One region of the Luteococcus sp. H101 genome, then DNA from elsewhere that is predicted to be linked to it. Evidence: riboswitches for the same ligand, from Rfam matches in the RefSeq annotation. Region 1 holds a riboswitch; each other region holds the start of a gene.
What was found. A riboswitch is a leader RNA that binds a small molecule or an ion and turns the genes downstream of it on or off. The one in region 1 is predicted to bind cobalamin.

Region 2: it holds a riboswitch for cobalamin, as region 1 does, so the genes downstream of both, AAEX60_RS00990 (VWA domain-containing protein) here and AAEX60_RS02220 (ABC transporter substrate-binding protein) in region 1, are expected to answer to the same signal.
Region 3: it holds a riboswitch for cobalamin, as region 1 does, so the genes downstream of both, mutA (methylmalonyl-CoA mutase small subunit) here and AAEX60_RS02220 (ABC transporter substrate-binding protein) in region 1, are expected to answer to the same signal.
Region 4: it holds a riboswitch for cobalamin, as region 1 does, so the genes downstream of both, AAEX60_RS09450 (hypothetical protein) here and AAEX60_RS02220 (ABC transporter substrate-binding protein) in region 1, are expected to answer to the same signal.

The regions. Positions count from the first base shown of each region.
Region 1 is NZ_JBCDMW010000007.1:105,973-114,108, forward strand. It holds gene AAEX60_RS02190 (aldo/keto reductase) at 1-807, opposite strand, end outside; gene AAEX60_RS02195 (GNAT family N-acetyltransferase) at 905-1,486, opposite strand; gene AAEX60_RS02200 (ABC transporter ATP-binding protein) at 1,521-2,297, opposite strand; gene AAEX60_RS02205 (ABC transporter ATP-binding protein) at 2,300-3,109, opposite strand; gene nikC (nickel transporter permease) at 3,106-3,942, opposite strand; gene AAEX60_RS02215 (ABC transporter permease) at 3,939-4,886, opposite strand; gene AAEX60_RS02220 (ABC transporter substrate-binding protein) at 4,879-6,399, opposite strand; cobalamin riboswitch at 6,552-6,732, opposite strand; gene AAEX60_RS02225 (GntR family transcriptional regulator) at 6,847-7,224, shown strand; gene AAEX60_RS02230 (ABC transporter ATP-binding protein) at 7,221-8,045, shown strand; gene AAEX60_RS02235 (ABC-2 transporter permease) at 8,086-8,136, shown strand, end outside.
Region 2 is NZ_JBCDMW010000004.1:76,125-83,066, forward strand. It holds gene AAEX60_RS00990 (VWA domain-containing protein) at 1-1,609, opposite strand, end outside; cobalamin riboswitch at 1,637-1,794, opposite strand; gene AAEX60_RS00995 (polynucleotide kinase-phosphatase) at 1,830-4,325, opposite strand; gene AAEX60_RS01000 (3' terminal RNA ribose 2'-O-methyltransferase Hen1) at 4,318-5,787, opposite strand; gene cbiE (precorrin-6y C5,15-methyltransferase (decarboxylating) subunit CbiE) at 5,842-6,858, shown strand.
Region 3 is NZ_JBCDMW010000044.1:1,684-9,819, forward strand. It holds rRNA gene AAEX60_RS15915 (23S ribosomal RNA) at 1-1,614, opposite strand, end outside; rRNA gene AAEX60_RS15920 (16S ribosomal RNA) at 1,951-3,469, opposite strand; cobalamin riboswitch at 4,055-4,294, shown strand; gene mutA (methylmalonyl-CoA mutase small subunit) at 4,448-6,340, shown strand; gene scpA (methylmalonyl-CoA mutase) at 6,337-8,136, shown strand, end outside.
Region 4 is NZ_JBCDMW010000022.1:82,302-90,437, forward strand. It holds gene AAEX60_RS09425 (elongation factor G-like protein EF-G2) at 1-1,716, shown strand, start outside; gene AAEX60_RS09430 (SRPBCC family protein) at 1,848-2,312, opposite strand; gene trmB (tRNA (guanosine(46)-N7)-methyltransferase TrmB) at 2,396-3,172, shown strand; gene truA (tRNA pseudouridine(38-40) synthase TruA) at 3,262-4,071, shown strand; gene AAEX60_RS09445 (class I SAM-dependent methyltransferase) at 4,068-4,664, shown strand; adenosylcobalamin-variant (AdoCbl-variant) riboswitch at 4,710-4,791, shown strand; gene AAEX60_RS09450 (hypothetical protein) at 4,879-5,541, shown strand; gene AAEX60_RS09455 (hypothetical protein) at 5,636-7,240, opposite strand; gene AAEX60_RS09460 (ABC transporter ATP-binding protein) at 7,210-8,004, opposite strand.

The DNA.
Region 1 (8,136 bases):
GGCCAGCGCCACGTCGGCCATCGGCACATCGAGCCGCTTCGCAACCTCGGCCACCCGGGTGACGATCGGCATGTCGGTCTCGCGCTCACGGTCGTACTTGGCCTTCATCGTGGTGTCCGTGGTGGAGCGGGTGGACTCCGAGTCCCAGGTGGGCCGGGCCAGGTGTCCGGAGGCCAGCGGGCTGTAGGGGGTGAGCGCCATCTGGTACTGACGGCAGACCGGGATCAGCTCCCGCTCGTCCTCGCGGTGCAGCAGGTTGTAGTGGTTCTGCATGCTGCTGAACCGGGTCCAACCGTTCTGGTCCGCCACCACCTGCAGGTTGTGCAGCTGGTAGCCGTACATCGCCGAGGCGCCCAGGGCCCTCACCTTCCCCGCGGTGACAAGGCCATGGAGCGCCTCCATGGTCTCCTCCATGGGGGTGTCGTAGTCGAAGCGGTGGATGATGTAGAGGTCCAGGTAGTCGGTGCCAAGGCGCTCCAGGCTGCCGTCGATCTCGCGCTCGATGGCGCCCTTGCTGAGCTTGCCGTCGTTGAAGTAGACCTTCGACGCCAGCACGACGTCCTCCCGCTTGACGCCCAGGTTCTTCAGCGACTGCCCGATGAACTGCTCGCTGGTGCCGTGAGCGTAGGTGTTGGCGGTGTCGATGAAGTTCACGCCCAGCTCCAGCGCCCGGGCCAGCACCTCCTGCGTCGCGGGCTGGTCGATGGTCCACTGGTGGAAGTCCGGGAAGTGCTCCCCGAAGCTCATCCCGCCGATGCACAGGCGCGGGATGGTGATGTCGGTGTTGCCAAGAGTCGTGTACTGCATGGGATTCCCCTCGTCCTGATGGATGACTGGAGCGGTGGTCTGGACCCAGTCTGGCCGCATGACGTCGCCGCGCCAAGGGCGCCGGCAGGGGCTCTCACTACCTCCCTGCGGTCAGTTGTCGCTTCGCGACGGCCACGTCGATCTCGAAGTAGATGGAGGCGACCGCTGGGTCGACGAGACCGTCCTGCCGGTCATCGTGGATCTGGACGGCACCCAACGCTCGCCAGAAGGGGACAGCCGACCGTGGCGTCACCGCCGGCGTGTGCAGGGTCAGGACGCCGTAGCCGAGGTGATCCGCCCCGTTCACCAGCCGGGCGCACACCTGCCGCGCCAACCCGTTCTGCCGGAACCGCGGGAGAACGGCCACGCGCACCAGTTCCCCCACATCCTCCCGCAGTCCGTACCTGCGCTGCACCGGCTCCGGGCCACGGCGTCGAAAGGGCCGGACCCCGCCGCAACCGATGATCCCTTCCCCGGCCTCGGCGACGAGCAGCGCCGCGCGGGGGTCACGCAGGTAACAGTCCTCCGCCCGATCAAGGTCGGCATGCCAGATGGGGTTGTAGTCCAGGCCGTGATCCTCCCGGACGCTGGTCAGGACCAGTCCGCGTACCGCGGAGAGGTCCTGCGGCCGGGCGTCGCGGACCGATACTCCTGGGAGGTTCTTGGTGGGCTCAGGCAAGGTCTTCCAATCTTTCTTCCATGCTTGACGTGGGTCAACTGAACAGGCTGACCAATTCCCGGGTGTACGGATCTCGCTGCTCCGCGCAGAGGTCCTGCGCGGGGAACTCGTCGATGAACTGGCCGTGGCGCATCACGACGATCTGGTCGGCGACGAATCGTGCCGCCGCCAAGTCATGGGTGATGAACAGCATCGAGACCTGCAGATCCTCCTGCAGGTCCTTGAGAAGGTTCAGGATCCGGGCCTGGAGGGAGACGTCCAGACTGGCGGTGGGTTCGTCCAGCACGATCAGCTCCGGCTCGATGCTCAGGGCCCGGGCAATCGCGGCCCGCTGCAGCTGGCCGCCGGAAACCCGGCCGGGCATCCGGTCCAGCAGGGTGGTGGGCAGTTCCACCCGCTCGAACAGCTGTTCCGCCAACTGGCGACGACCGCCGGCCTCGGCGACGCGCCGGCGCAGCACCTCCGGCTGGCAGTCTAGCGGTTCCAGCACTGAGGTGAGCAGTGGCAGCCGGGCGTTGAAGGAGTCGGTGGCGCTCTGGAAGACCGCCTGGATCCGTGCCCGCCTGTGACGGTAGGGCCTCCCCTTGAGGGCGGTCAGTTCGTCGTCGCCCAGCCAGACTCGGCCGGAGTCCATGGGCTCGACGCCCAGCAGGCAGCGGGCCAGGGTGCTCTTGCCGGAGCCGCTCTGGCCCACCAGCGCCAGACACTGCCCTCGTTCGATGGCCAGGTCGACGCCACTGACGGCGCGCAGCCCGCCCAGATAGGTCTTGGTGATGCCCTGGGCCAGCAGGGCCGGTGTGGTCGATGACATGCTCACGCTCCCTGCTGGGTGACTGGCAGCCGGTCGAGGTCCCGATCGATCGGTGGCAGCGCCGCGAGCAGGCCGCGGGTGTAGGGATGACTGGGCCGGGCCGTGATCTCGGCAACGGTGCCCTGTTCCACGATTTCGCCGTGGCGCAGCACCGCCATCCGGTCGGCATGGGTCCGGACGCAGCGCAGGTCATGGGTGATGAACAGCACCGCGCAGCCCGTGCTGGCCCGGAGCTGGTCGATCCTGGCCAGCACATCTGCCTGGGTAACGGCGTCGAGGGCCGTGGTGGGTTCGTCGGCGATCAACAGCCGCGGTCGCGCCATGACGGCCGTCGCCAGCACCACCCGCTGCAGCTGGCCACCGCTGAGCTGGAAGGGGTATCGGTTGGCCGTGGCCTCCGGGTCCAAGCCCACCTCCTCCAGCGCGGTCAGGATGGTGCTGTGGTACGCCGAACTGTTCGTCGTCCCGTGTGCCCCCAGGGCCTCCGTCATGTGGGCACCGATCCGGTGGTAGGGGGAGAAGGCACCGGCATAGTTCTGGAAGACGTAGCAGATCTCCGTGCCCCGGATCCGGCGCATCTGCCGTCGTCCCTGGGTCAGCAGGTCGTGCTGACCCAGCCGGAGCGTTCGGGCCGTGCGCGTCAGGCCAACCGGCAGCAGGTCTCCGATGGCGTGGGCGGTCACGCTCTTGCCGGAGCCGCTCTCGCCCCCCAGTGCGAACCATTCGCCGGGCTGCACCTCGACGTCGATTCCGTGCACCAGCTCCAACCCGTGGGGTGCCGTGACCCTCAGGTCCTCGATCTGCAGGGTCATCTGGCGGCTCCCGTCGTGATCCGGGTGGGGTCGGTGGAGTACTGCTTGGCCAGCGCGTCGCCGGCCAGGCTGGTCAGCAGGACCACGACGAAGATCGCCAGCCCCGGGGCGAACATCAACAACGAGGTCCGGCCGAAGTAGGCGCGCCCCTCATTCAGCATGGCGCCCCATTCCGGGGAGGGTTGGGGCACACCCAGCCCCAGGAAGGACAAGGAGGCCACCAGCAACACGATCTTGCCGATGTCGAGCGTCGCCAGGCTGAGCACGGGCCCGATCACGTGGGGGACCAGGTGCCGGCGGATGATCCGTGCGGTCCGTGCGCCACTGATCCTGGCCGACATGAAGTAGTCCCGGGTCTTCTCCTCCACGACGATGCTGCGCACCAGCCGGGTGTAGCCGATCCACTTGACCACCACGATCGCGAGGACCAGGTTGAACACGCCCGGGCCCAGCAGGCCGGTCAGCACGATGGCCACCACGTACTCAGGCAGCGCCATGAAGGCGTCGCAGAGCCGCATCAGGGCCCAGTCGAGTCCGCCGCCCAGGTAGCCCGAGTAGAGACCGAGCGGTACGCCGATCCCGGCCGAGAGCGCCAGCGCCAGCATGGAGATCCCGACCGTGGTGCGGCCACCGGTGAGGATTCGGGACCAGATGTCGCGGCCGAGTTGGTCGGTTCCGGCAAGGTGCTGCCAACTGCTTGGCAGCAAGGCCTGCGTGAGATCCACCTGCAGCGGATCGTGCGGGGCCAGCCACGGGCCAGCCAGCCCGAGCAACAGGAGCAGCACGGTGGCGGTGGCCAGGGTCACGGTATTGCGGTTGACGGTGCGATTCATCGTGTCCCTTTCAGCCGGACTTCCGGGCTGATCCAGCGGTAGCTCAGGTCAACCAGCAGGTTGATCCCGATGATGGCGATCCCGATCACCAGGATGAAGCCCTGGATCACCGCATAGTCGCGACGGGTGACCGCCTCGACGGCCAGCTTGCCCACCCCGGGCAGCCCGAAGACGGCCTCCACCACCACGGAACCCGAGAGCAGACTGCCCAGGCTGACGCCCATCATCGTGACGACGGGAATCAGGCTGGCCCGCAGCACGTGCGCTCGACGCAACACCCGCTCGGGAACTCCCCGGGCGCGGGCCGAACGGACGAAATCCCGATGCTGGGTCTCCTGGAAGGAGTTGCGGAAGAGCTTGATGAAGGGCGGGGCGATCGCCACGGCCAGGGCCGCGCAGGGCAGCACCAGCCCGGCTCCACCGCGCCAGCCCGAGGCCGGCAACAACCGCAGGTCCACCGCAAACCACTGGATCAGCAGCAGTCCCAGCCAGAAGGTGGGCATGGAGGCCCCCAGGTAGCACCCCGCGGACACCAGCCGATCGATCCATGTGTCGGGATGGGTGGCGGCCAGGGTTCCAAGGGTAACCACCAGGACCAGGGTCACGGTGATGGAGGACAGTGCCAGCAGGGCGGTTGCGGGCAGGGCCTCGCCCAACTCGTGCGCCACCGTCTGACCGGTCATCACCGACATCCCGAGGTCCCCGCGCAGCAGTCCCGACAGATAACGCCAGTACCGCACCAGCAGCGGATCGTCCAGCCCCAGCTGGGCGCGATAGGCAGCAATCTCGGCCTGGCTGTGGGCGATGGTGTCCACCCTCAGCACCGACAGTGCGGCGTCACCGGGTGCCAGGGCCACCACCAGGAAACTCACCACGGTGAGGAACCAGATGCTGAATCCGATCCCGGCCGTGTGCCGCAGCAGCCGGACCAGGGGGTCAGCCACGGTCGAGGTCCTTGGTGATCATCGGGTACTCGAACTCATTGCTGGGGGTCTGCCAGCCCGTGACGCCCTTGGCGAAGGCGGCGGTCTCCATCGGTGCCACCAGGTAGCTGTTGAGCTGGCGGTCGCGGACCGTGACCCCCAGCTGTCTGGCCACGCTGGCCCGTTGGGTGGCATCCGGCGCACTGTTGAACCGATCGATCAGCTTGTTCAGGGCGGGGTCGTCCAGCTGCCCGTGGTTCTGTGCGCCGCCGGGGGTGAGTGAACCGTGGATGAAATAGGACCCGTCGCCGCGGGTCACGGTATTGGCCGAATAGGTGGCAACATCCCATTCCTTGCTGGTCAGGTGCTCGTCGATGTTGTCAGCGGTGACGATCTTGAAGGTGATCCCGACCTGGCTGGCGGAGTTCTCCATCACCTGGGCGATCTGGGGCAGCTCGGGCCGCGCCACATAGGTGACGATGTTCATGGTGAGGGGCTTGCCCTTGCTGGTCACCTTTCCGTTGCTGACCTCCAGCCCGGCCCGTTGGAAGTACCTGAGGGCCGCCTCCTTGCCGGACGGCCGGGTCACCTGCCCGGGAGAAACGGCGGTCTTGCCGGCGAAGGGATTGTCGGTGGCCTCGCCGTAGCCGCTCATCACGGTCTTGGCGATGGCCCGCCGGTCCAGCAGTGCGTCGATTCCCTGACGGAAGTCCTGCTTCCCCCAGAGTTCGGCCTGGGGGCCCTTGAAGTTGAACAGCAGGTGGTAGACCCGGGTTCCCGTCCGGGTCTCGACGGTGTACCGGTCGTCCTTCTTCAGTCCGTCAAGGGTCTCGGTGGAGGGCCGGTAGATCACGTCGGCCTCGCCGGACTGCAGCGCCAGTAGCCGGGCATTCGCGTCCTGGTTCGCGGTCATCGTGGCCCGCTCCAGCCTGGCCCTGCCATCCCAGTAGCCGTCGAAGCGGCTCAGTTCGGCCGCCCCGGTGGTCGTGAAGCTGTCGAACTTGAAGGGGCCGGTTCCGATGGGCTTCTCGATGCCGGCTTCGGGGTCGATGATGGCGGTGTTGAAATGGACGAACTCGCTCATCAGGCCCGCATAGGGCTTGGTGGTGGTGATCGTCAGGGTCTGACCGTCGGCCTTCATCGACGCGATGGGCAGCAGCGCCTTGACTCCGGGGTTCTTGCTGATGGCCCGCTCGATGTTCTGCTGCACCACCTGCGCGGTCAACGCCTTGCCGTTGTGGAAGGTGACCCCGTCGCGGATGGTGAGCTGCCAGGTATTGCCCTTCTGGGTCCACGCCGTGGCCAGACCGGGACTCAGGGTACCGGTCTTGATGTCCAGCTTGACCAGCGTCTCGACGGTGCCGGAATTGAGGATGAAGGCCGTCTGCACCATGTGCGGGTCGGTGGTGTTGGCCGGGTAGACGGTCACCAGGCGCAGCGTGTGCGCGGCTCCCGTCGATGCTGAGTCATCCTGGATGCCGCATCCAGTCAGGGCAACGGCGGCTGTCGCGAGGGCGACGAGGGTCTTCTTCATGGTGGTTTCTCTCCAGTGTCGTGGATGCCGGGGCACCCGGAAGAGAATCCAGGCAGCAGAACTCGGCCACAGGGCTGACCGATGACCGGCCAACAGTGGCTCGCAGCGGGCACGGGTGTGCGCCCATTCTCGTTCCCTCCATCTGCGTGGATTCCTGAACGAACACGCAGGCAGTTCTCCTGGCTCCAGTTCATTGGCCGCACTCGCCTTCCCAGCCCCGAAGGGCCAGTGGCATCGTGAGTGCGGCCTCCCTGTCACAGTGGCGAGACCGCGCCGGAATCACACCGGCTTCTCTGTTGGGCCCTGACGGGCACCTACGTGTACGTGGCGCAGCGTAGCAACGGGGAGAGCCAACTCGGCGTCGGTCATGGAAGCAGATGTGGTGACGCCGCCCTTGAACTGATCGTACCTACTGTCTATAGTGAATATAGACAGTAGGGGGGATCCATGGACATTGTGCTCTCGAACACCAGCGGCGTGCCGATCTATGAGCAGATCAAGGCCCAGATCAAGGCCGCGATCCTGCGCGGGGAACTCGCGGAAGGCGACGCCCTGCCCAGCATCCGTGGGCTGGCGCGCGACCTGCAGGTCAGTGTGATCACGACCACCCGCGCGTTCAGCGATCTGGCCGCCGAGGGTTTCGTCACCAATGTCCCGGGAAAGGGCAGTTTCGTCCTGCCCCGCGACTCCGAACTGGTCCGCGAGCAGGTGCTGCGTGACGTCGAGGCCCACCTCGGCAAGGCCATCGCGGCGGCACGGCTCGCGTCCCTGACCCCCACCGAGCTCCATCAGGTGCTCGACGCCCTTCTCACGGAGGAATCATGAACCCACTCGTGATGCACGCCATCACCAAGGACTTCCCCGGCTTCTCGCTGGGGCCCATCACCTTCGAGTTGCCCCGCGGCTACGTGACCGGCCTGGTTGGTGCCAATGGGGCCGGCAAGACCACCCTGCTCAAGATCGCCCTGGGGCTGGTGCACCCCACGTCGGGCAGCAGCCAGCTGATCGACCGCGAGCGCGTCGGCGTCGTCTTCGACGTCCCGAGCCTGCCCCGCAACTGGCGGCTCCGCGAGATTGCGCCCGCGTTGAAGCCCTTCTACCCGAACTGGAGCGACGCCACCTTCCAGCGGATCGCGGGCTGGGGTGGCCTGGAGATGGACAAGCGGGTCCACAACCTCTCGCGCGGCATGGGGATGAAGCTGCAACTGGCCATCGCCATGGCCCACGACGCCGAGCTGCTGCTCTTCGACGAGCCCACCAGCGGTCTGGACCCGCTGGCCCGCAGCGAACTGATCGACATGATCGCCGAGTACATGACCGACGAGAACCACACCGTCCTGTTCAGCTCCCACATCACCAGCGACATCGAGAAGATCGCCGATCATCTGGCCGTGATGAGCGCTGGCCGGCTGGTGGCCGGTGGTCCGCTGCAGGAGGTGATCGACGGCTTCCGACTGGTCAAGGGAGGGCGTGATTCCCTCGCCCCGGTTCAGCAGTTGGTGCTTGGTGCTCGCCAGCACGACGCCGGCTGGGACGGCCTCATGCGCACCGAGGACACCGTCGCGCTGCCGGATGGTGTGCTGAGCGAAGCGCCCAGCGTGGAGCAGGTCGTGATCGCCCTGGCCAAGGAGGGGCGACATGCGTGACTTTTCTGCAGACCCTTCCCGCAAGCAGAAAGGCTCGTCCATGATCAAGTTCCTCGTCCTGGACCTACGCATCATGAGGCCGGCGTTCCGG
Region 2 (6,942 bases), on a different contig from region 1:
TGCCTTCCCTCCCCGTTCCCCGAGCTGATCGGGGGGTCTCGGCAGGCTCGGCCATCGTGGTTGGGTTGGCTGGGGCAGCCGCGTCCCGGCGACGGGGCTGTTCCCCGGCGGCGGCGCGCAGGGTCTCCACCAGGTGCAGCGATCCGGTCGAGTCGCCATTCGGGCGACGGGCGCCAACCCGTCGCCCACTACTGGTGATGGCCCGGCTGCGCTTGCCCGCAGCACCATCTCCCACCCCGCGCACGGTCAGCGTACGCGGCCGGGGCGACGGCGTGGCGGCCCTCACCACGGTCTGCGCCCCGTCCGAGGCCGCGTCCGGGGGAAGGGGCGGCGGGGGCAGCGGCAGGTCCTCCTCTTGCCCCTCGACAGGCTCGGGGTCCGTGAAGTCGGCACCACCGTCCTGCGGGCTGGGCGGCTCCGGCGGGGTCAGCTCACCGTCGTCACCCTCACCGCCTTTTGGGTCGCGATCATCCTCCGGGGCATCGTCGGGGCCTTGGCCTGGGTCGGGCTGCTGCTCCTCCGGCTCGGGCGGAAGTTCGTCGTCGCCCAAGAGCTGGTCCAGCAGGTCCTCGTCCAGACCGGGGGCGTCGAAGGGATTGCGTCGACGCCGGTGTGGCAGCGCCAGCAGGGCGGCCTGGCGGATGTCGGCCTTGGTCACGGCGGTGCGGCCCTGCCAGGCAGCGTGGGTGATGGCGGTGCGGGCGGTGACGATGTCGGCACGCAGGCCGTCCACCTCGAAGGCGGCGCAGATCTCCGCGATCTTCAACAGCGCCGCATCACCCAGCCGGACACTGGGCAGCAGCTCCGTGGCGCGGGCGATCCGCTGGCTCAGGGTCTCATCGGCCGCCTGGTAGCGGGCCTGGAAACCGGCCGGGTCAGCGTCGTAGGCCATCCGACGGCGCACCACCTCGGCGCGAAGTTGCCAGTCCCGCGGGGCGGCCACCTCGACGGTCAGGCCGAAGCGGTCCAGCAGCTGGGGGCGCAGCTCGCCCTCCTCCGGGTTCATGGTGCCGATCAGCACGAAGCGCGCCGCGTGCTCGATGGAGACGCCGTCGCGTTCCACCGTCGCCCGGCCCATGGCGGCGGCATCCAGCAGCAGATCCACCAGGTGGTCGTGCAGCAGGTTCACCTCGTCGACGTAGAGGATCCCGCGATGCGCCTTGGCCAAGAGCCCCGGCTCGAACTCCACATTGCCGTGTGACAAGGCGCTTTCCAGGTGGATGGAGCCCAGCACCCGGTCTTCGGTGGCGCCGACGGGCAGTTCCACCAGCCGCACCGCCCGGCTGGTGACCGACTCGATGTCGAAGGGGCCGTCGGGCGAGGTGGCGCGCGGATCGGCCGGGTCGATGGAGAAGCGATCGCCCTGGAAGACGTCGATCGGCGGCAGCACGGCGGCCAGCGCGCGCACGGCGGTGGACTTCGCCGTGCCCTTCTCGCCGCGGACCAGCACGCCGCCGATCTGCGGCTGGATGGTGGTCAGCACCAGGGCCAGACCCATGGCGTCCAGGTCGTCGGACTCACAGCCGACGATGGCGGAGAAGGGGAAGTGCTGGTGCGTCAGCGCCGTGGGCGCCTTCTGGGGTGACTGAGACTTCTGTGACAAGGGCATTCGAGGCTCCCGCTCAAGTGGCCGATGGATGGTCAGTGGCTCGAGGCCGGTCTTCGGACTCGTCGGGTGCGTGCGTGACGCCCCGGCTCACCGCAGCGGGCCTGTGCCGGATTCCCACCGGCTTCCCAGATTCTCCCCAACCCCCGGCGGACCGGTTCGGAGGCACCTCGGGCCAAGTGAGGCCCACCCTAGCGTTTTCCAGGGCCGGGCCACACCGCCGTCACAAGCGCGGATCCACCGGCTCCGACTCCATGGCCAGCACCGCGAAGACCGGCTCGTGCACCCGCCACAACGGTTCGTCGCGCACCAGCCGGTGCAGCGATTCCAGCCCCAGCGCGTACTCCCGCAGCGCCAGCGAGCGCTTCTTGCCCAGGTTGCGGTTCTTCAGCCGGGTGAGGTTGCGCTCCACCGTGTAGTCCGGGCCGTAGATGATCCGCAGGTACTCCCGCCCGCGGACCTTGAGGCCGGGCTGCATCAGCGCACCCTTCTGTGTGTGGCTCAGGTTGGCCAGCGGCTTGACCACCATTCCCTCGCCGCCCGCGCCGGTCAGCTCCTCCCACCACGCCACGCCCTCGGCCACCGAGCTCGGATCCTCGACGTCCACCTCCAGCTGTCGGGTGCGACGGATCAGCTCGGGATCCGCCTCGGCCAACCGGTCCGCGACGGCCAGGTGCCAGCGGTGGTCGCGGGTCTCGAAGGTGCTGCCTTGTGCCGCCAGCACCTGGAAGGGCGCCAGCTGCACCCCGGCCAGACCTCGGGTTGGCCAGGCATAACGCCGCCAGGCCTGGTCATAGGCGTGGGCATTGGCCAGGCTCTGCCGGGCGGCGGCCAACTCGTCGGCCAGCTCCAGCCCGCGCCCGACGCCGGCCTCCAGCGCCGCCACCTCGGCGGTCAACGACAGCTTCGCGGCCGCGGCGACGGCGGCATACTGCTCCCGCAGCATCCCCTCCGATTTCATCGACCACGGCAGCAGCTCCGCATCCAGCAGCAGCCAGCTGCTGCCCAGCTCCTCGAACAGCCCGGCGGCGGTGGCGGCCCGGCGCAGCCGTCCGGTGAACTCGGCCTGAAGCTTGGGCGGCAGGAAGGCCCGGCCGGTGCGGGTGTGCACCACATCGCCATCGTCGTGCAGCCGAACCACGGCCCGCGAACCCATGTGCTTCTCCTGGCAGACCACCCGTCCGGCGCCCCACTCGCGGAACTGGCTGAAGGCCTCATCGGGGTGTTCCAAGTGGTCAGGGCGCTTGGACGTGGCCACCGGGGACATCGTCGGCGGCAGATAGGCCAGCTGCGACGGGTGCAGCGCGAAGCGACTCATCACCTCCAGCGCGCCGGCGGCATTCTCCGCGGGAATGGAGACGCGGCCCAGCAGCTCGGTTTCGACATTCCGCAACCCCAGCACGTCGTCCAGCCGAAGTTCGTCGGGCGCGCGTTCGGCCGTCGCGAAGGGTTTGACCGGCTGGTAGTGCACCGCGTGCGCGGCCACCTGCACCGTCTCCCGTTCCGGGTAACGCAGCGCGGAGAGTTGCCCGCCGAAGACCACGCCGGTGTCCAGGCAGAGCGTGCTGTTCACCCACTCCAGCCGCGGCGTGGGGGTGTGGCCATAGACCACCATCGCCTGGCCGCGGTATTCGTCGGCCCACGGGTAGCGAACCGGCAGGCCGAACTCGTCGGTCTCGCCGGTGGTGTCACCGTAGAGCGCGAAGGAGCGCACCCGACCCGACGCCCGCCCGTGGTAGGCCTCCTTCAACCCGGCGTGGGCCACCACCAGTTTCCCGTCGTCCAGTACCAGGTGGGAGACCAGGGAATAGCACCACTCCCGCACCGCAGCCCGGAAGCTGGCCGGCTGGGCGTCGAGCTCCGCCAGGGTGGTCTCCAAACCGTGGCTGACCTGCACCTTTGCCCCGTCCAGGGCCCGGACCAGCTTGGCCTCGTGGTTGCCGGGCACCGCCAGCGCATGGCCGGCGGCGGTCATTCCCATGGCCAGCCGCAGCACGTCGACCGTGCCGGGGCCACGATCCACCAGGTCACCGACGAAGATGACGGTGCGGCCGTCGGGGTGTTCCGCGTCCACCGCGTGACCGTCGTGGTCGCGGCTGATCCGGTAGCCCAGGGTCTTCAGCAGCTCCACCAGCTCGTCGAAGCAGCCGTGCACGTCACCGACGATGTCGAAGGGGCCATGCAGGTGCTTGTGGTTGTTCAGCAGCGGATCGCGAACAATCCGGGCCTGCTCGATCTCCTCGGTGGAGCCCAGCACCGTGATGTGTCGGAATCCCTCGCGCTGCAGGCCCTTGAGGGACTTGGCCAGTTGTGCGGCCTGCCGGCGCACCGGCCCCTCACCGAAGGCGCGATCCGGCCGGTGGGTGTTGCGCTCGATCGCCACTGCCGGATCGACGTCGAGCACGATCGCGACCGGCAGCACGTCCTGCTCCTTGGCCACCCGGACCAATTCCTTGCGGGCCTGGGGCGACGTGTTGGTGGCGTCCACCACGGTCAGCAGGCCGCGCTCCAACCGCTTGCCGACGATGTGGTGCAGGATCTCGAAGGCGTCGGCGGAGGCGGACTGGTCATTCTCGTCACCGCTGACCAGGCCGCGGCAGAAGTCCGAGCTGACCGCCTCGAAGGGCGCGAACTTCTCCCGCGCGAAGGTGGACTTGCCCGCGCCGGAGACCCCGATCAGGGCCACCAGGCAGAGTTCCGGGACGTGGACGTCAGCCATGGGAGGCCTCCTCGGTGCGGGTGAAGACGGCCAGTTGGGTGGGTGGGCCGAGCTCGGGGTCGTCGTCGCCGATGCCGCCGAGCGTCACCCGGTAGCCGTAGGCCTGGGCGACCCGTGCGGCCCACGCGGCGAACTGTTCCCGGGTCCACTCGAAGCGGTGGTCCGGGTGGCGCAGCTGGCCCGCCCCCAGCCCGTAGCGGGCATTGTGCTCGCCATTCGGCGTTGTCACGATCACCTGGCCGGGCTGCGCGGCGCCGAAGATGTTGGCCTCCAGCGACGGGTGCCGATCCTCGTCGACGTGCTCCAGCACCTCCACCAGCAGGATCGCGTCGAAGCCGGTCAGGGCGTCGTCCCGATAGGTGACCGACGACTGGCGCAGGGTCAGCTTGCCGCGCACCGTGTCGCTCAGCCGGTCCAGGTTGAGCTTGCGTTCCGCCCGTTCCAGCTCACGGGCCGAGACGTCGAGTCCCAGCACCCGGGTGAACTGCGGGTCGGGCAGCAGGTGGCGCAGGAAGGCGCCCTCGCCGCAGCCGACGTCGGCGACGCTGTGCGCCCCGCCGCGGTGCAGCTCGGCCAGGACTGCTTCCAGGCGGAGTTTGCGCAGCGGATGGCGCGCTTCGGGTTCGTTGTCCGTGGCCTCGGCTTCGGTGATCTCCGCCTCGGCGTCGTCAGTCTCGGGGGAGTCCACCTCGGCGGGGAGCCGGTCGTCGAGTTCCTCCAGCCGGGTCAGGGCGTCGTCCACCAGGCCGCGATGCGCGCCCAAGTAGCGGCCGGTGATGAACTCGCGTTGTGGATGGCCGGGCAGCCAGTCGCCGCCGCGCCGCAGCAGCTTGTCGACCTCGTCGGTGCTGATCCAGTAGTGCTTGCCCCGGTCCAGCACGGGCAGCAGGACGTAGAGGTGGCTGAGCGCGTCGGCCAGCCGCAGGGTGCCGGTGAGGGTGACGTCCAGATAGGGCGACGGACCCCAGTCGAAGCCGGCATCCTGTTCCAGCAGGGGAGTGCTGCGGGTCTCCACCTGCCAACCCAGCGGCCCGAACAGGCTGGTGACCAGCTCATTCGCGTCCTGTCCCTGGTCGGGGCGGACGGCCATCGCCGGCAGGTGCACGGTCAGCGGCAGCGGGCTGGCGGCCAGGTCCGGGCGGGCATCGCAGCGGCCGTTGAGGGCGGTGGTGAAGACCTTGCCGATCGCCAGTGCCAGCATGGAGCCCGCCGCGTAGGGGCGGTCGTTGACGTACTGGCCCAGGGTGCCGGGCTGCGCCTTGATGCCGCGCTGCTTGACCAGCGCGATCGGGTCGACGGTGACGCTCAGCGCCACGGTGCACCGCTCGTCGCTGGCCTCCGGGTAGTAGACCGTCGCGGTGCCCACGCTGAGGCTGCTGCGCTGCACGCGCTCCGGATGCTTGTGCAGCAGGAAGCCCAGGTCGGACGCCGAGGGCGCGGTGGAGGTCAGGGTGAGCAGCATCCCACCAGTCTGGCACTGGGGCGGGCCGCAGCCGTGCCGCTAGCGTTGGGCACCATGAGCTCCGAGCGACCGGTTGACGTGGTGGGGGTTGGCGCCGACGGCTGGGATGGCCTGCCCGAACGATTGCGACGGCTGGTGCTCGACGCCGACGTGGTGCTGGGCGGCGCCCGCCACCTGGCGATGCTCCTCGAGGGGTCCCCGCGCCCAACTCGCCTGCCGTGGCCCTCCCCACTACGGGAGAAGCTGCCCGCGCTGCTGGATTGCTTGCCCGCCGATGCGACGGTGGTGGTGCTGGCCTCCGGTGATCCGCTGGTCAGCGGGATCGGCACGACGCTGATCGGGATGCTGGGCGCGGAGCGGGTCCGGATCCACCCCGCCGTTTCCTCGGTGGCCCTGGCCCGCGCTGAACTGAACTGGGCGGCGGAGAGCTGCGCCGTGGTCAGCGTCGTCGGCCGCGACGTCAGCTTGGTCAACCGGGAGCTGGCGCCGGGGCGACGGGTGATCGTGCTCAGCTCCGACGAGCACACCCCTGCGCAGCTCGCGGAGCTGCTGGTGGCCGCGGGCTACGGCGCCAGCACCCTGCACGTGCTGGGCCACCTGGGCGCTCCCAACCAGACCCACCGGACCGGCCAGGCCGACGGCTGGCAAGGGGATTCACCGCGGCTGAACATCGTCGGGCTGGAACTCGACGGGCCGCTGCGTGCCGGCTGGACGGTCGGTGCCCCCGACCACCTGTTTGCCCCGTTGACCCCGCTGCCGCGGGATGAGCGGGCCGTGATCCTGGCCCGGCTGGCCCCGGTTCCCGGCGAGCACCTGTGGACGGATGACGCGTCGGTGGCCATCGAATGGCTGCGCTGCCACCCGTCGTGCACCGCCACCTGCTTCACTCCTGAGCCCGACGAGGCCATGACCGCTGCGCGGAACCTGGGCGTCCCGGGCCTGGTCTGCGTCGTCCCCGATGCCGATCCCGCCGTGCTGACCGGGCCCGACGCGGTCTCCTTTATCCAGAGGGTCCCCGCGGGAGTCCCCGTGCACGCCCGGACTGTGGATCCGCAAGTAGGCCGGCTGTGACAGGCGCGTGACATCGATCATTTGGCGAGCAGTGCGATTTGGTACTACCGGCGGTATCATGGGGCCATGTCCAGTGTTGCGAAG
Region 3 (8,136 bases), on a different contig from region 1:
CCTACTACACCCTCGGTTCACAGACTCACCAACACATCACCCGAAGGATCCGTGCCGGCTCGCGTGCTTAGCATCAGATGATTCAGCATGGACGTTGTTTCGCCGGTACCAGAATATCAACTGGTTGTCCATCGACTACGCCTGTCGGCCTCGCCTTAGGTCCCGACTTACCCAGGGCAGATTAGCTTGACCCTGGAACCCTTGGATATTCGGCGGACGGGTTTCTCACCCGTCATTCGCTACTCATGCCTGCATTCTCACTCGTGTGCACTCCACGGACTGGGTCACCCCGCCGCTTCACCGCACACACGACGCTCCCCTACCCACCCACACACCTGCCTTACAGAGGTTATTGTGTGAGTGCCACAGCTTCGGTGGATAACTTGAGCCCCGCTACATTGTCGGCGCGGAATCACTTGACCAGTGAGCTATTACGCACTCTTTCAAGGATGGCTGCTTCCAAGCCAACCTCCTGGTTGTCTGCGCAACTCCACATCCTTTTCCACTTAGTTATCTCTTGGGGACCTTAGCTGATGATCTGGGCTGTTTCCCTCTCGACTACGAACCTTATCGCCCGCAGTCTCACTGCCACGCTCTCACTTCCCGGCATTCGGAGTTTGGCTGATTTCGGTAAGCTTGTGGGCCCCCTAGACCATCCAGTGCTCTACCTCCGGAAAGAAACACGCGACGCTGCACCTAAATGCATTTCGGGGAGAACCAGCTATCACGTAGTTTGATTGGCCTTTCACCCCTATCCACAGCTCATCCCCTCGGTTTTCAACCCAAGTGGGTTCGGTCCTCCACGACGTCTTACCGTCGCTTCAACCTGGCCATGGATAGATCACTACGCTTCGGGTCTAGAGCGTGCGACTGTATCGCCCTGTTCGGACTCGCTTTCGCTACGGCTACCCCACACGGGTTAACCTCGCCACACACCACTAACTCGCAGGCTCATTCTTCAAAAGGCACGCCGTCACCCTCACGGGCTCCGACGGATTGTATGCGATCGGTTTCAGGTACTATTTCACTCCCCTCCCGGGGTACTTTTCACCTTTCCCTCACGGTACTTGTCCGCTATCGGTCACCAAGGAGTATTTAGGCTTAACGGGTGGTCCCGCCAGATTCACGCGGAATTTCAGGGGTTCCGCACTACTTGGGGTAACACTCACAAGTGCACAACATACGGTTACGGGACTCTCACCCACTCCGGTCCAGCTTCCCAACTGATTCACCTTCGCTGCACATTTCTCACTTGTTGATCACATGACAGTATGATCCGAATGGCCCCACAACACCGCGCATGCAACACCTGTCAGCTATCACACACACACGGTTTGGCCTCCTCCGCTTTCGCTCGCCACTACTCACGGAATCACTATTGTTTTCTTCTCCTACGGGTACTGAGATGTTTCACTTCCCCGCGTTCCCTCCAACTGCCCTATACATTCAGGCAGAGGTTGCCGGACACAACTCCGGTAACTTCAAGGTTTCCCTATTCGGAAATCCCAGGATCACAGCTCGTTTACCAGCTCCCCAGGGCTTATCGCAGGTTACAACGTCCTTCATCGGCTCTTGGTGCCTAGGCATCCACCGATCGCACTAAGTAGCTTGTAAAAAAACACTACAAAGATGCTCGCGTCCACTGTCCAGTTCTCAAAATACGGGCGACACCACCACCAACAACCACAACAGTCATCAGTATGCGGTTCGACACAGAGAGCGTCACCATGCGTGACCGACCCCTCAGAACCCCAACAGCGTGTCACACCCCTCCTCACGGACACCACCTCGTTCCACACCCCAAAAGGGCAGTACTAGAAACAACATCCACTCAGACGAGTGCATTGGTCAATGTTCCACAATCCAGAGCCACGACCGGCCAACAACGTGCGTGTTGGAACCAGCGTGAATGACAAACAACACAACGGCTGCCTGTACAAAGCTCCTTAGAAAGGAGGTGATCCAGCCGCACCTTCCGGTACGGCTACCTTGTTACGACTTAGTCCTAATCACCAGTCCCACCTTCGACAGCTCCCCCCCAAAAGGGTTGGGCCACTGGCTTCGGGTGTTACCGACTTTCATGACTTGACGGGCGGTGTGTACAAGCCCCGGGAACGTATTCACCGCAGCGTTGCTGATCTGCGATTACTAGCGACTCCGACTTCATGGGGTCGAGTTGCAGACCCCAATCCGAACTGAGACCGGCTTTTTGAGATTCGCTCACCCTTACAGGCTCGCAGCTCATTGTACCGGCCATTGTAGCATGCGTGAAGCCCTGGACATAAGGGGCATGATGACTTGACGTCATCCCCACCTTCCTCCGAGTTGACCCCGGCGGTCTCCAATGAGTCCCCACCACTACGTGCTGGCAACATTGGACGAGGGTTGCGCTCGTTGCGGGACTTAACCCAACATCTCACGACACGAGCTGACGACAGCCATGCACCACCTGTGTACCGACCAAAAAGGGGCCTCCATCTCTGAAGGTTTCCGGTACATGTCAAACCCAGGTAAGGTTCTTCGCGTTGCATCGAATTAATCCGCATGCTCCGCCGCTTGTGCGGGGCCCCGTCAATTCCTTTGAGTTTTAGCCTTGCGGCCGTACTCCCCAGGCGGGGTACTTAATGCGTTAGCTGCGGCACGGATCACGTGGAATGTGACCCACACCTAGTACCCACCGTTTACGGCGTGGACTACCAGGGTATCTAAGCCTGTTTGCTCCCCACGCTTTCGCTTCTCAGCGTCAGGAAAGTCCCAGAGAACCGCCTTCGCCACCGGTGTTCCTCCTGATATCTGCGCATTCCACCGCTCCACCAGGAATTCCGTTCTCCCCTAACTTCCTCTAGTCTGCCCGTATCAGAAGCAGGCTCAGGGTTAAGCCCTGAGTTTTCACTTCTGACGCAACAAACCGCCTACAAGCTCTTTACGCCCAATAATTCCGGACAACGCTCGCACCCTACGTATCACCGCGGCTGCTGGCACGTAGTTGGCCGGTGCTTCTTCTACGCATACCGTCACTCTCGCTTCGTCTGCGTTGAAAGCGGTTTACAACCCGAAGGCCGTCATCCCGCACGCGGCGTTGCTGCATCAGACTTCCGTCCATTGTGCAATATTCCCCACTGCTGCCTCCCGTAGGAGTCTGGGCCGTATCTCAGTCCCAATGTGGCCGGTCGCCCTCTCAGGCCGGCTACCCGTCGAAGCCTTGGTGAGCCACTACCTCACCAACAAGCTGATAGGCCGCGAGCCCATCCCAAACCAAAAAATCTTTCCAACAACCACCATGCGATGAAAGCTGAATATCCAGTATTAGCCACCGTTTCCGGCGGTTATCCCAGAGTCTGGGGCAGGTTACTCACGTGTTACTCACCCGTTCGCCACTCGTGTACCCCGAAGGGCCTTACCGTTCGACTTGCATGTGTTAAGCACGCCGCCAGCGTTCGTCCTGAGCCAGGATCAAACTCTCCGTTGAAAAATATCGACAACCACCAAAGGCGGCAACGTCGTCACATCAACAAGTTCGAAACCCGACATACCAGAAAACTGGCAAATCAAAATTCCATACTCAAAGAAACCATAACCACCAACCAAACCCCCACAAAAGGGATCCAATCAATGGCCACGGGTAAATTTAGGCATTGACCTTAGACACGCTGTTGAGTTCTCAAGTTTCGGGCACGACCCGCGCTCACATCCCACGACGCTCGCTTGGGGCAACTCGACAACCTTACCGGCAATCTTTCGGAGTGTCAACTCCGATCCTCGACCGGCTGGCAGTGGGCCATGCGTCGCAACGCCTGACTTCCTGCCGTGGACTGCCTTGCGGCAACCCGTTCAACTTTAGTTCATCGAACTTTCCGTTGCAAATCCGTCGTTTCCGGCGGATCTGGCGCCATCATGCCCCGGGCTTGGCCGGAGCGGCAGGCGCGAGAGAAGACTATAGCCACTCCGCGGCGCGTCGTCCACTCGGCGCCGAGACGGTCGACCGGGCGCGCCTACGGTCTGACCACAAGTGCCATTTTCTCACCCCGCCACCCCCGCGCAGACAGGCCTCCCGCTAGGGTTTGAAGTGCTGGTTCGACCTGTGCACGCAGGCCGACGCAAGAGGGAATCCGGCGAGAATCCGGAACTGTCCCGCAGCGGTGAGTGGGAACGACACCACCCGTCCGGCATGCGAGGGATCGCACGCCACCGGACGAGCAGCACTGGGTCTGGGCCTGGGAAGCGGTGGTCGAGGAAGACGCCTTCGGGCGAAGTGCCCACGAGTCCGAATACCTGCCAGCGGCGTCGTACCCGCCAGGTGCGAGCGCAGGGGCGCCGGCCCCGGGATCAGTCCTGCAGGGTGTTCCCGGGCTCACGCGTCACCACCAGAACGGAACCGAGGAGTCCACACGTCAGGTCGGTCACCCTTCGGGGGAGCCGACGACAACCTCATCGGAGCAGGAGTCCCATGACAACGACTGAGCCGGACGCCCGCGGGGGTGCTGGAGAGTTCAAGCTCGCCAGCGACTTCGCGAAGCCGGGGATGGACAAGTGGCGCGAGGCAGCCGCCAAGGTCCTGAACCGCGGACGTCCAGAAGACAAGCTACTGACCGGTGACCAGGCGGTTGCCCGACTGGTCACCACCACCGTCGACGGCGTGGAGATCGCGCCCATCTACACGCTGGAGGATGCCCCGAAGGAGCTGGGCTACCCCGGCGTCGCCCCCTTCACCCGCGGCACCACAGTGCACAATGGCGAGGCCGACGCGTGGGATGTGCGGGCCCTGCACGAGGATCCCGATGCGGCCTTCACCAGCCAAGCGGTGCTCACCGACCTGGAGCGCGGCGCCAGCAGCCTGTGGTTCCGGGTTGACCCCGACGCCATCAAGGCCGAGGACCTGGCCCGCACACTGGAGGGCGTGCTGCTGGAGCTGATCACCGTCGAGGTGTCCAGCCGTACCGACCAGGAGGCCGCCGCCGAGGCGCTGCTGCAGGTCCTGGACGCCAGCGACAAGCCGCGCAACCACAAGTCCGCCGTGCTGGGCCTGGACCCGATCGGTCTGGCCGCCCTCAACGGCACCACTCCCGAGCTGGGCGCGCTGGCCGAGTGGGTCAAGAAGCTGGACGGGATGCGGAGCTCCCGCGCCATCGTCGTGGACGCCACCATCTGGCACAACGCCGGCGCCGGCGACGTGCACGAGCTGGGCTACGCGCTGGCCACCGGTGCCGAGTACGTCCGGGCACTGATCGACCAGGGGCTCACCCCCGACCAGGCCTTCGACGCGATCGACTTCCGGGTCACCGCCACCGTCGACCAGTTCGCCACGATTGCCCGGCTGCGCGCGCTGCGCACCTGCTGGTCCAAGGTGGGCGAGGTCTTCGGGGTCTCCGAGGCCAAGCGGGGTGCCCGGCAGCACGCCGTCACCTCCTGGCGCGAGGTCACCCGCGACGACGCCTACGTGAACATGCTGCGCGGCACCATGAGCACCTTCGCCGCCGGTATCGGTGGCGCCGAGGCGATCACCGTGCTGCCCTTCGACACCGCGTGGGGCCTGCCCGGCGACTTCAGCCGTCGCATTGCCCGCAACACCCAGGTGATCCTGGCCGAGGAGTCCAACATCGTCCGGGTCAATGACCCGGCGGGCGGCTCCTGGTATGTCGAGTCCCTCACCAAGAAGCTGGCCGAGGCCGGCTGGGCTGTCTTCGGCAAGCTCGAGGCTGCCGGTGGCATGGCCAAGGCCGTTGTCGACGGGCTTGCCAAGACCGAGCTGGAGCCGGTGATCGCCGAGCGCGCCAAGCGCCTGGCCACCCGCAAGAAGCCGATCACCGGTGTCTCCGAGTTCCCGAACATCGAGGAGCTGGACGTCACCACCGCCCGCCCCCGCCCCGAGGCCCCGGCCTTCGCCGGGCTCGAATGGCACCGGGACTCCGAGGTCTTCGAGGCCATGCGCGACGCCGTCAAGGCCCAGCCCAATGCCTCGGTCTTCCTGGCCTGCCTGGGCCAGCGTCGTGACTTCGGTGCCCGGGAGGGCTTTGCCGGCAACCTCTTCCACGTTGCCGGGCTGCCCACGCCCAAGGCCGAGGGCGGCTCCACCGAGGAGATCGTCGCGGCCTTCAAGCAGGCCGGCACGCCCGTTGCCTGCCTGTGCTCCAATGCCAAGGTCTACGCCGAGCAGGCACTGCCCGTCGCCAAGGCCCTGAAGGAGGCCGGTGCCAAGACCGTGTACCTGGCCGGCAACCTGAAGGAGCTGGGCGAGGGCGCATCCGAAGCCGAAGGAGTCATTGACGGCACCGTCGCCCTGGGCGTCGACGTCGTCACTCTGCTCGGCACCACCCTCGACACGTTGGGAGTCTCCAAGTGAGCACCGAGGTTCGTTTCGATTCCGTCCCGCTGGACGAGCAGGCCATCCCGGCCGACGCCCAGGCCCAGTTCGAGCAGCTGCTCGCGCAGGCGCCCGCCGTCGAGCAGTGGGTGACCCCCGAACAGCTGCCGGTTGAGCACATCTACGGCACGGACGTCTACGAGGGCATGGACTTCCTGGAGACCATGCCGGGCATCCCACCCTTCCTCCGCGGCCCGTACGCCACCATGTACACCAACCAGCCGTGGACCATCCGCCAGTACGCCGGCTTCTCGACGGCCGCCGAGTCCAATGCCTTCTACCGTCGCAACCTGGCGGCCGGGCAGAAGGGCCTGTCGATCGCCTTCGACCTGGCGACCCACCGGGGCTACGACTCCGACCACCCGCGCGTCTCCGGCGACGTGGGCATGGCCGGCGTGGCCGTCGACTCGATCCTGGACATGCGCCAGCTCTTCGACGGCATCCCGCTGGACCAGATGAGCGTCTCGATGACCATGAACGGCGCCGTGCTTCCCGTGCTGGCGCTCTACGTGGTGGCGGCCGAGGAGCAGGGGGTGAAGCCGGAGCAGCTGGCCGGCACGATCCAGAACGACATCCTCAAGGAGTTCATGGTTCGTAACACCTACATCTACCCGCCGCTGCCGTCGATGCGGATCATCGCGGACATCTTCGCCTTCACCAGCGCGAACATGCCCAAGTTCAACTCGATCTCCATCTCCGGCTACCACATGCAGGAGGCCGGAGCGACGGCCGACATCGAGATGGCTTACACCCTGGCCGACGGCGTGGAGTACATCCGCGCCGGCGAGTCCGTGGGCCTCCAGGTGGACAAGTTCGCTCCCCGCCTGAGCTTCTTCTGGGCGATCGGCACCAACTTCTTCATGGAGGTGGCCAAGATGCGTGCGGCTCGCATGCTCTGGGCCCGCCTGGTGAAGCAGTTCAATCCGCAGAACCCGAAGTCGATGAGCCTGCGCACCCACTCGCAGACCTCCGGCTGGTCCCTGACCGCGCAGGATGTTTACAACAACGTGGTGCGCACCTGCATCGAGGCGATGGCCTCCACCCAGGGCCAGACGCAGTCCCTGCACACCAATGCCCTCGACGAGGCCATTGCGCTGCCGACAGACTTCAGCGCCCGGATTGCCCGCAACACCCAGCTGTTCATCCAGCAGGAGTCGGGCAACTGCCGCGTGATCGACCCGTGGGCCGGCTCCACCTACGTGGAGAAGCTGACCCAGGACCTCGCGGAGAAGGCCTGGGGCCTGATCCAGGAGGTCGAGGAGGCCGGCGGCATGGCCAAGGCCATCGAGCAGGGCATCCCGAAGATGCGCATCGAGGAGGCCGCCGCCCGTACCCAGGCGCGGATTGACTCGGGCCGTCAGCCGGTGATCGGCGTCAACAAGTTCCAGCTGGACAAGGACGATCCGCTCGACGTGCTCAAGGTGGACAACGCCAAGGTGCGTGCCGAGCAGATCGCCAAGCTGGAGAAGCTGCGGGCCGAGCGGGACGAGGCCGCCTGCCAGGCCGCCCTGGAGAAGGTCACCTGGGCGGCTGCCAACCCCGACCCGACCGACCCGGAGCGCAACCTGCTCAAGGTCGCGATCGACGCGATGCGTGCCCAGGCCAGCCTGGGTGAGCTGTCGGACGCCCTGGAGAAGGTCTTCGGCCGCTACACCGCGCAGATCCGCACGATCAGCGGGGTCTACTCCAAGGAAGCGGAGGGTTCGACCGTGATGGAAGAGGCTCGCAAGGCCGTCGAGGCCTTCGAGGAGGCCGAGGGACGTCGTCCTCGCATC
Region 4 (8,136 bases), on a different contig from region 1:
ACCAAGCTCGACGCGGAACGCGGGGACTATGAGACCACCGTGGAGCTGTGCCAGCAGACCTTCGGCGAGGGCGTGGTGCCGGCCTACCTGCCACTGACCAATGACGCCGGTGAGGTGATCGGCTCGATGTCGCTGGTCACCGAGCGAATCCACGACTACTCGTCGGGTTCCTCCGCAGTGCGCGAGCCCAGCGACGAGGAGTCGGACCAGATCGAGACCTACCGGGCGCCCTTCCTGGAAAGCGTGGTGACCGAGGCCGAGGACGACGACCTGATGGAGCGCTACCTGGAGGGCGAGCAGCTGGCCGTCGACCAGGTGCGGGGGGATCTGCTCAAGGCCACCGCCCATGCCGCCTTCTTCCCCGTCATCCCGGTGCAGGCGGGAAATGGCGTCGGCGTCGAGGAGCTCTACAGCCTGATCGAGCACGGTCTGCCGCATCCCGCGCTGCACCCGCTGCCGACCGTGACCTCCGCGGATGGCTCCGACATCCTGGAACTCAGCTGTGACCCCGACGGCCCGCTGGTGGCCGAGGTGGTCCGCACCACCTCCGACCCCTATGCCGGGCGGCAGTCCATGGTGCGGATCTTCTCCGGCACCCTGCGCACCGACGACGTGGTGCAGGTGGCCGGCCACCGGGAGCTGTTCACGGGCGTGGCCGACGCGCACCACCCGGAGCACGAGGAGGACGAGAAGATCGGCCCGCTCTCCTTCCCCGTCGGGACCGAGCTGAACACCAAGAACATCGCGATCGCCGGTGACATCGTGCTGGTGGGCAAGCTGAGCAAGGCGGAGACCACCGACACCTTGTCCAGCAAGGAATCCCCGGCCCTGGTGGAGCCCTGGAACCAGCCCGAACCGCTGCTTCCCACCGCCCTCAAGGCCGCCACCCGCAATGACGAGGACAAGCTGGCCGGTGCCCTGGCGCGGCTGGTGATCGAGGACACCACGGTCCGGCTGGAACGCACCGCGGAGACCGACCAGGAGATCCTGTGGACCATGGGCCAGGCCCACACCGAGCTCCTGCTGAACCGGTTGAATGACCGTTACGGGGTCAAGGTCACCCAGGAACCGATCAAGGTGCCGATGCGGGAGACCTTCATCGCCCCCGCCAAGGCGCACGGCCGGCACGTCAAGCAGTCCGGCGGCCACGGCCAGTACGCGGTCTGTGACATCGAGATTGAGCCCGCCGAACGCGGCTCCGGCTTCACCTTCGTGGACAAGGTGGTGGGTGGCGCCGTCCCGCGCCAGTTCATCCCCAGCGTGGAGAAGGGGTTGAAGAACCAGATGGAGCGCGGCACCGTCTACGGCTTCCCCATGGTGGACGTGCAGGTCACCCTGTACGACGGCAAGGCGCACTCCGTCGACTCCTCCGACATGGCCTTCCAGTCCGCCGGCGCCCTGGCGCTCAAGGAGGCGGCGACGCCGAAGACCGTCGGGCTGCTGGAGCCGATCGACGAGATCACCGTCACCGTCGGCGAGGAATACATGGGCGCCGTGATGACCGATCTGGGCAGCCGACGCGGGCAGGTGCTGGGCACCGACGCGGACACCGAGCACCACGCCATCCTGAAGGCCTTGGTTCCGGTGGCCGAGCTGGAGCGCTACGCGGTTGACCTGCGCGGTCTGGCGCACGGCAGCGGCACTTTCACCCGTCGCTTCCACGGCTACGAGCTGGTGCCCGCCAACATCGCCGAGAAGTTCGAGCAGAAGGGCTGACCCTTCAAGGCTCCTGAGCCTGTCGAGCGACGCATGACGAGGGCCGCCGTTCCCCACCGGAACGGCGACCCTCGTCGCTTCTTGACCCGGGGGGTCGCCGGTTGGGTCTGGATACGTCGGCTCTTGTGGACCTACTTCTCGCTGACCCGCGCGGCCAGCTGCGCCAGCGTGTCCTCCAGCACCTGCGCCGGCAGGATCGGGAAGCGGGACTTGAACTTGCTGCTGCGTACCTCACTCCAGTCATAGGTGAGCGAGACCTTGGTGGCCTGGGACCCCTCGGGCTCCAGCTCGTAGACCCATTCCCAGCCGCCGGGCTCCTCCCCCTCGCGGGCCGGTCGCCAGGCCAGCAGCTTGTTCTCGATCAGCCCGGTGACATGGTTCTCCATCCGGTACTCGCCGCCCATCTTCTCGTGGAACATGTCCATGCTGAAGACGTCGCCGACCGCCTGGATCCGCTGGTCGCCCTGCTCGGCACCGCGCACCATCTCCGACGCGTCGATCGAGACATGGTTGCGGGGCAGCGTGAGCACGTCGAAGATGTCCTTGGCGGGCGCATCGATCACGCGGGAAATGGTGAGACTTTCAGTGGTCGTCATCCTGCCAGCCTTGCGGAGGCCGGAGCGCGGCGGCCAGCGATTCCGCTGGACGCTGACATCGCCCGTAGGATTGTCCGGTGCCAATGCCCCCTGACGTGAGCCCGTCGACGCCGGACCAACCGCCCCGCAAGCGTCGCGTCCACCGCGAGGTGGTGAGCTTCGTGCGGCGCAGCGCCCGGATGAATGACTCGCAGGTCAAGGCGTGGGAGGCGCACCATGACCGCTGGGTGATCGAGGTGGCGCAGGGCGAGACGGAGACCTCGATCGTCGCGCAGCCCCAGCCCGACTGGGAGGTGGTCTTCGGCCGGGAGGCACCGCTGATCGTGGAGATCGGCTCCGGCACCGGGGAATCCCTCGTCGCGATGGCCAAGGCGCATCCCGAGGCGAATGTGGTGGCCTTCGAGGTCTTCCAGCCCGCCGTCGCCTCAACCCTCAGCCGGATGGCGCGGGAGGGCGTGGACAACATCCGGATCGTGATGGGCAATGGCCAGCAGGGCCTGGAACACCTCTTCGAGCCGGGCTCGATCAGCGAGCTGTGGCTCTTCTTCGCCGACCCGTGGCACAAGGTCCGCCACCACAAGCGACGTCTGGTCGGCGCCGACTTCGCGCAGCTGGTGCGTTCCCGGCTGGTCGACGGCGGGCGCTGGCGGCTGGCCACCGACTGGGATGACTACGCCGAATGGATGCGGGAGGTGTTGGACGTCGCCTCCGGGTTGGTGAACGAACACCTGGACCCGGCCGATCCCGAGAACACCGGGTGGGCGCCGCGGCTGGAGCTGCGCCCAGTCACCAAGTACGAACGCAAGGGCCTGGCAGCCGGCCGCACCATCCACGACCTGACCTATCGGAAGACCTCGTGACCGGCCATCCCGACCCGACGGCCGAGCAGGGCCGAACCCCGACGGCCGAGCCTGTCGAGGCCCCGTCGACCCCCCTCACCCGTTGGCGGTTGGACATCGCCTATGACGGCGCCCGCTTCTCTGGCTGGGCCAGCCAACCGGACCTGCGCACCGTGCAGGGCGAACTGGAACGCTGGATCACCCAGGTGCTGCGGTTGCGCGAGCCGGTGCAGCTCACCGTCGCCGGCCGCACCGACGCCGGGGTGCACGCCCGCGGCCAGGTGGCCCACGTGGACCTGCCGTCGACGGTGGACACCTCGCGGCTGCAGCGACGGCTGGACCGGGTGCTGGACGAGGACCTGCAGGTGCTGCGGGTGAGCCCCGCCCCGCCCGGCTTCGACGCCCGCTTCTCGGCCATCTGGCGTCGCTATGTCTACCGGGTCTGGGACGAGGTCTCGCGGCCAGATCCGCTGCTGCGCGGGCACATCGCGCAGATCCGCGGCGTCGTCGACGTGGACGCCACCAATGAGGCCGCCCGGATGCTGCTGGGTCTGCATGACTTCGCGCCCTTCTGCAAGCCGCGCGACGGGGCCACCACCATCCGCACCCTGACCGGCCTGCACGCCGCGCGGACCCCCGACGGAGTGCTGGAATACACCGTCACCGCCGACGCCTTCTGCCACTCCATGGTCCGTTCGCTGATGGGGGCCATGACCACGGTCGGCACCGGGCGACGGGACCAGGCCTGGCTGGCCGAGGTGATGGCCTCGCCCAAGCGGCACAGCGGGGTGCTGGTGATGCCGGCCAAGGGCCTGTGCCTGGAGGAGGTCGGCTACCCCGACGACGACCAGCTGGCAGTTCGCGCCGAACTCTCCCGCGCCGTGCGCACCCTGCCCGAGACCCCCCTGGAGGCCCCGTGAGCCACTACTTCACCACCCCGGACGGCCCGGAGAAGCGCCGCCAGATCCACGCCACCATCTGGGGGCAGGAGCTCACCCTGACGACGGCCAACGGCGTCTTCTCGGGCACCCGACTGGATCCGGCCACCAAGATCATGTTGGACGAGGTGGCGCCGCCGCACGACGGTGCCCGGCTTCTTGATCTTGGCTGTGGCTATGGCCCGATCGCCGTCGCCCTGGCCGCCGCCTGCCCGGGCAGTGTGGTGGACGCCGTCGACGTGAACGAGCGTGCCCTGGCGCTGACCAGGCTCAATGCCGACGTGATCGGCGCTGGCGGCCGGGTGCAGGCCCTCCTGCCCGAGCAGGCCGACCCGGCCACCCGCTATGACGAGATCTGGAGCAATCCGCCGATCCGGATCGGCAAGCCCGCCTTGCACGAGCTGCTGTTGACCTGGCTCCCCCGACTGGCACCGACCGGGCGCGCGGTACTGGTGGTGGGCAAGAACCTGGGCGCGGACTCGCTGGCCCGCTGGCTGACCGAGCAAGGCTATGCCTGTGAGCGACTGGCCTCCCACAAGGGCTTCCGGGTGCTGGAGGTGCGCCCGGGCGGCTGACCCGGAGGCACCGCGGCGACGCCGCAGAGCCCCGTGCAGTAGTCTTCGGCGCATTGCCGCCGCTGGGGGAATCCGGTGCAAGCCCGGAACTGACCCGCAACCGTACAGTCGGAGTACCCGGCGTCGGCAGACTCATCACCACCCGTCGTGGTCTGCGGGCGAGTCGCGGGTGGGGGCATCCGCGGCCGCCTTCCGGCCGCCGAAAGGAACCACTGTGCTCACCGCCACCGCTCGCCAGCTCGTCGCCACCGGCGCCGCCGCGGCCACCCTGTCCCTGGCACCACTGGCCGCCGTCGCCGCTCCCCTGCCGTCCGACGCCGCCCACGCCCCGGCCCGCGTCCTGCCCGCCAACCAGACCACCGACTGCCTGGACCAGGGCAAGGTGTGGCTGGTGGTGCAGAGCTCCAAGGGTGAGCTGATGGTCAACAAGTGCGTGGAGAAGGCGGCCAGCGGCACCGAGCTGCTCACCAGCGCCGGGGTGAAGATCACCAAGGATCCCAAGACCCAGATGATCTGCGCGATGGACGGGGAGCCGGCCGCCTGCCCGGCCAAGTTCGACGGCAACTACTGGCAGTACTACACCGCCACCAAGGGCGGGAAGTGGACCTTCAGCCAGGTGGGCGCGGACCAGTCCAAGCCGAAGGCCGGCACCCTCGAGGGCTGGTGCTATGGCAAGCAGTGCACCCCGACGATGCCTGCGCTGGACGGCGCCGCCGGGACGGCCAGCACCAGCGCTGCACCGTCGTCCCCCGCCAGCACCGCGCCCGCGCAGGAGGCTGGCAAGAAGGACACCCCGTGGGCCACCATCGGCGTGGTGGCACTGCTGCTCTGCGCCGGGGCCGCCGCCTTCCTGGCCAGCCGTCGCAAGAAGGCCTGAGCCGCCCGCAGACCCATCCACCCGTCGCGGCGTCGCCCTGCCGATCGTGCCACACGGCCGGGGCGACGTTGGGCAGGCTGGGCACCCGGGGTGATCACTCCTTGCTGTAGGTGACCTGTTTGAGCACCTCGGGCCAGCTGCGCTCCAGCACCCGGCCGCCCCAGACCACCGAGCCGGCCAGCAGGGCCAGTCCGTAGACCGGTGCTGCGCCCAGCAGCAACCAGCCCAGCCAGGGCCGCGACGCGGTCAGGAAGAGCGGGATGATGAAGGGCAGGGCCAGCAGGCCGGTGGCGAGCATGCTGACCAGACTGAGCAGGATGCCCGCCGCGCCGCCGCCCTCCCCACGGGAGAAGGCGTTCTGCCCGGGCGGCGGCTGCGGCACCTGCCAGAAGGCACCGGTGACGGTGCCGACGGCGGCTCCCACCAGCAGTGATCCGAGCGTGCCACCCACCAGTTCCGGCGCCAGTGCCCATCCGTCGGAGACCGCCATCAGCACGACGTCGATCAGCAGGGCGATGGGCAGCAGGATCCATCCGGCGGCCAGCAGCCGGCCCAGTCGGTCGGCCCGGCCACTGACCCCGGCGGAGATGTGCATCCACAGCGCGCTCCCGTCGTAACTGATCTCCTGCGCCACGGCCAGGGATCCCAACAGCAGCATGGAGAAGATCGCCGGGAACAGGATCCCGCGCCCGCTGATCATCGAATCCTCCCCGGAGCCCCCGAGCAGGCTGGGGGCCAGCATCAGCAGCGGCATCAGCAGCACCGAGACGGCCAACACCAGGTGCCGGGGGTCACGACGCCAGTAGCGCAGCGAGCGGCCCGCGATCGCTCCGGCTGGCCCCGAGGGCACCAGCCGGTCCACAACGGAGTGCGCCTTGGCCCGCCCACCGGCACCACCGGCTTCCAGCGGCGAGGTTAGCGCCCGGGACAGGGAACGTTCCCAGAGCAGCCACAGTGCCGCGACCAGCGCGACGGCCAGCGCAGTGTGGGCCGCCAGCAGGCCCCATCGGCCGGTGGCCGCATCCCAGGGAAGCGCCCAGGCCCAGCCGAAGGGCGTCCAGGAGGCCACCGAGGCCAGGCGCGCCGCCCGCTGTTCGAGCTGCTCCACATTGCCCAGCCAGCGAATCACCAACTGGACGCCGACTCCGCTGCCCATCGCCAGCAGGCCCAGCAGCAGCGCGGCACCGTCCCGGTAGCGGCGGGTGCTGAGCGCCGACGAAAAGCTGGCAGCCGCGGTGCGGGCCAACAGGATGCAGGTGGTGCAGCCGAGGATCGCCGCAACCAACGCGCACATTGCCGTCAAGGCGCCGGTGCTCCAACTGGCCACCTGGACCAGGGCCAGCAGCGCCGTGAAGACGCCCCCGATCCCCACCAGGCCGGAGACCAGCAGCCCCGGCATCAGCTGCCGGGCACTCACCGGGAAGAGCGCGAACCGGCCCGGGTCCAGGGTCTGGTCGCTGCCGGAGACCAGCAGGGTGCCCAGCGGCCAGCCCAGGGTCAGCGCTGCGAAGCCGACGGTGGTGGCGCCGCCGTGCAACTGGTCGGAGGCGAGGCGCAGCCCCATCAGGGCGACCGACAGCCAGCCGAGGGCCCCCAGGGCGTAGAGGCCGATCACCACCAGGCCGATGATCTTGGCGGTCTGACCCTGCAGTGAGCGTCGCAGCAGCGTCAGTTTGAGTCGGACGAGTGTCCCAACCATGCCAACCCCTCCCCCGCGTCGCTCGTCCCGCCCACCAGCTCGATGAAGCGCTCCTGCAGTCGCCGCCCCTGGGTCACCTCGGCCGTCGGGCCGATCGCCAGCACCCGCCCGTTGGCAACCACCGCGACCGCATCGCACAGGCTCTCCACCAGCTCCATCACATGGCTGGACAGCACGACGGTGCCGCCACCGGCCACGAAGTCGTGCAGGATCTGCCGGATCGCCTGGCCGGAGACGGGATCCACCGCCTCGAAGGGCTCGTCCAGCACCAGCAGTCGCGGATTGTGCACCAGGGCACAGGCCAGCCCGATCTTCTTGGTCATGCCGGCGGAATAGTCGCAGACCAAGGTATTGGCGTCCTGCGTCAGCCCCAGGGCGCGCAGCAGTGCCTGGGCCCGACTCTCGATCTGGTCGGGTGCAACGCCGCGCAGCCCGGCAGCGAAGCGCAGCAACTCCAGGCCGCTCAACCGATCAAACACCCGCAGGCCATCGGGCAACACGCCCATCATCGCCTTTGCCGCGACGGGATCGCTCCACACGTCGTGGCCCCAGACCTCCACCTGGCCGGCGTCGGGACGGAGCAGACCGGTGGCCATGCTCAGGCTGGTGGTCTTGCCCGCCCCGTTCGGCCCGACCAGGCCAAAGAGGCAGCCCGCGGGCACGGCCAGCGAGAGGTTGTCGACCGCCACCTTCGGCCCGAATCGCTTGGACAGACTGCGCATCACCAGAACGGGAGCGCCGTAGTCGGAACGTGGTTGACTCATCCATCCAGTACATCGCCCCATGGGGCCAGACCCAATGGCCATACCGACGCAGAGCCGCCCGAAGCCATGGTGCGCTACCGGGGATCGCGCTCGCGGCGAACAGTCTGGCCCACCGGGAACAAAGTGCCTAGG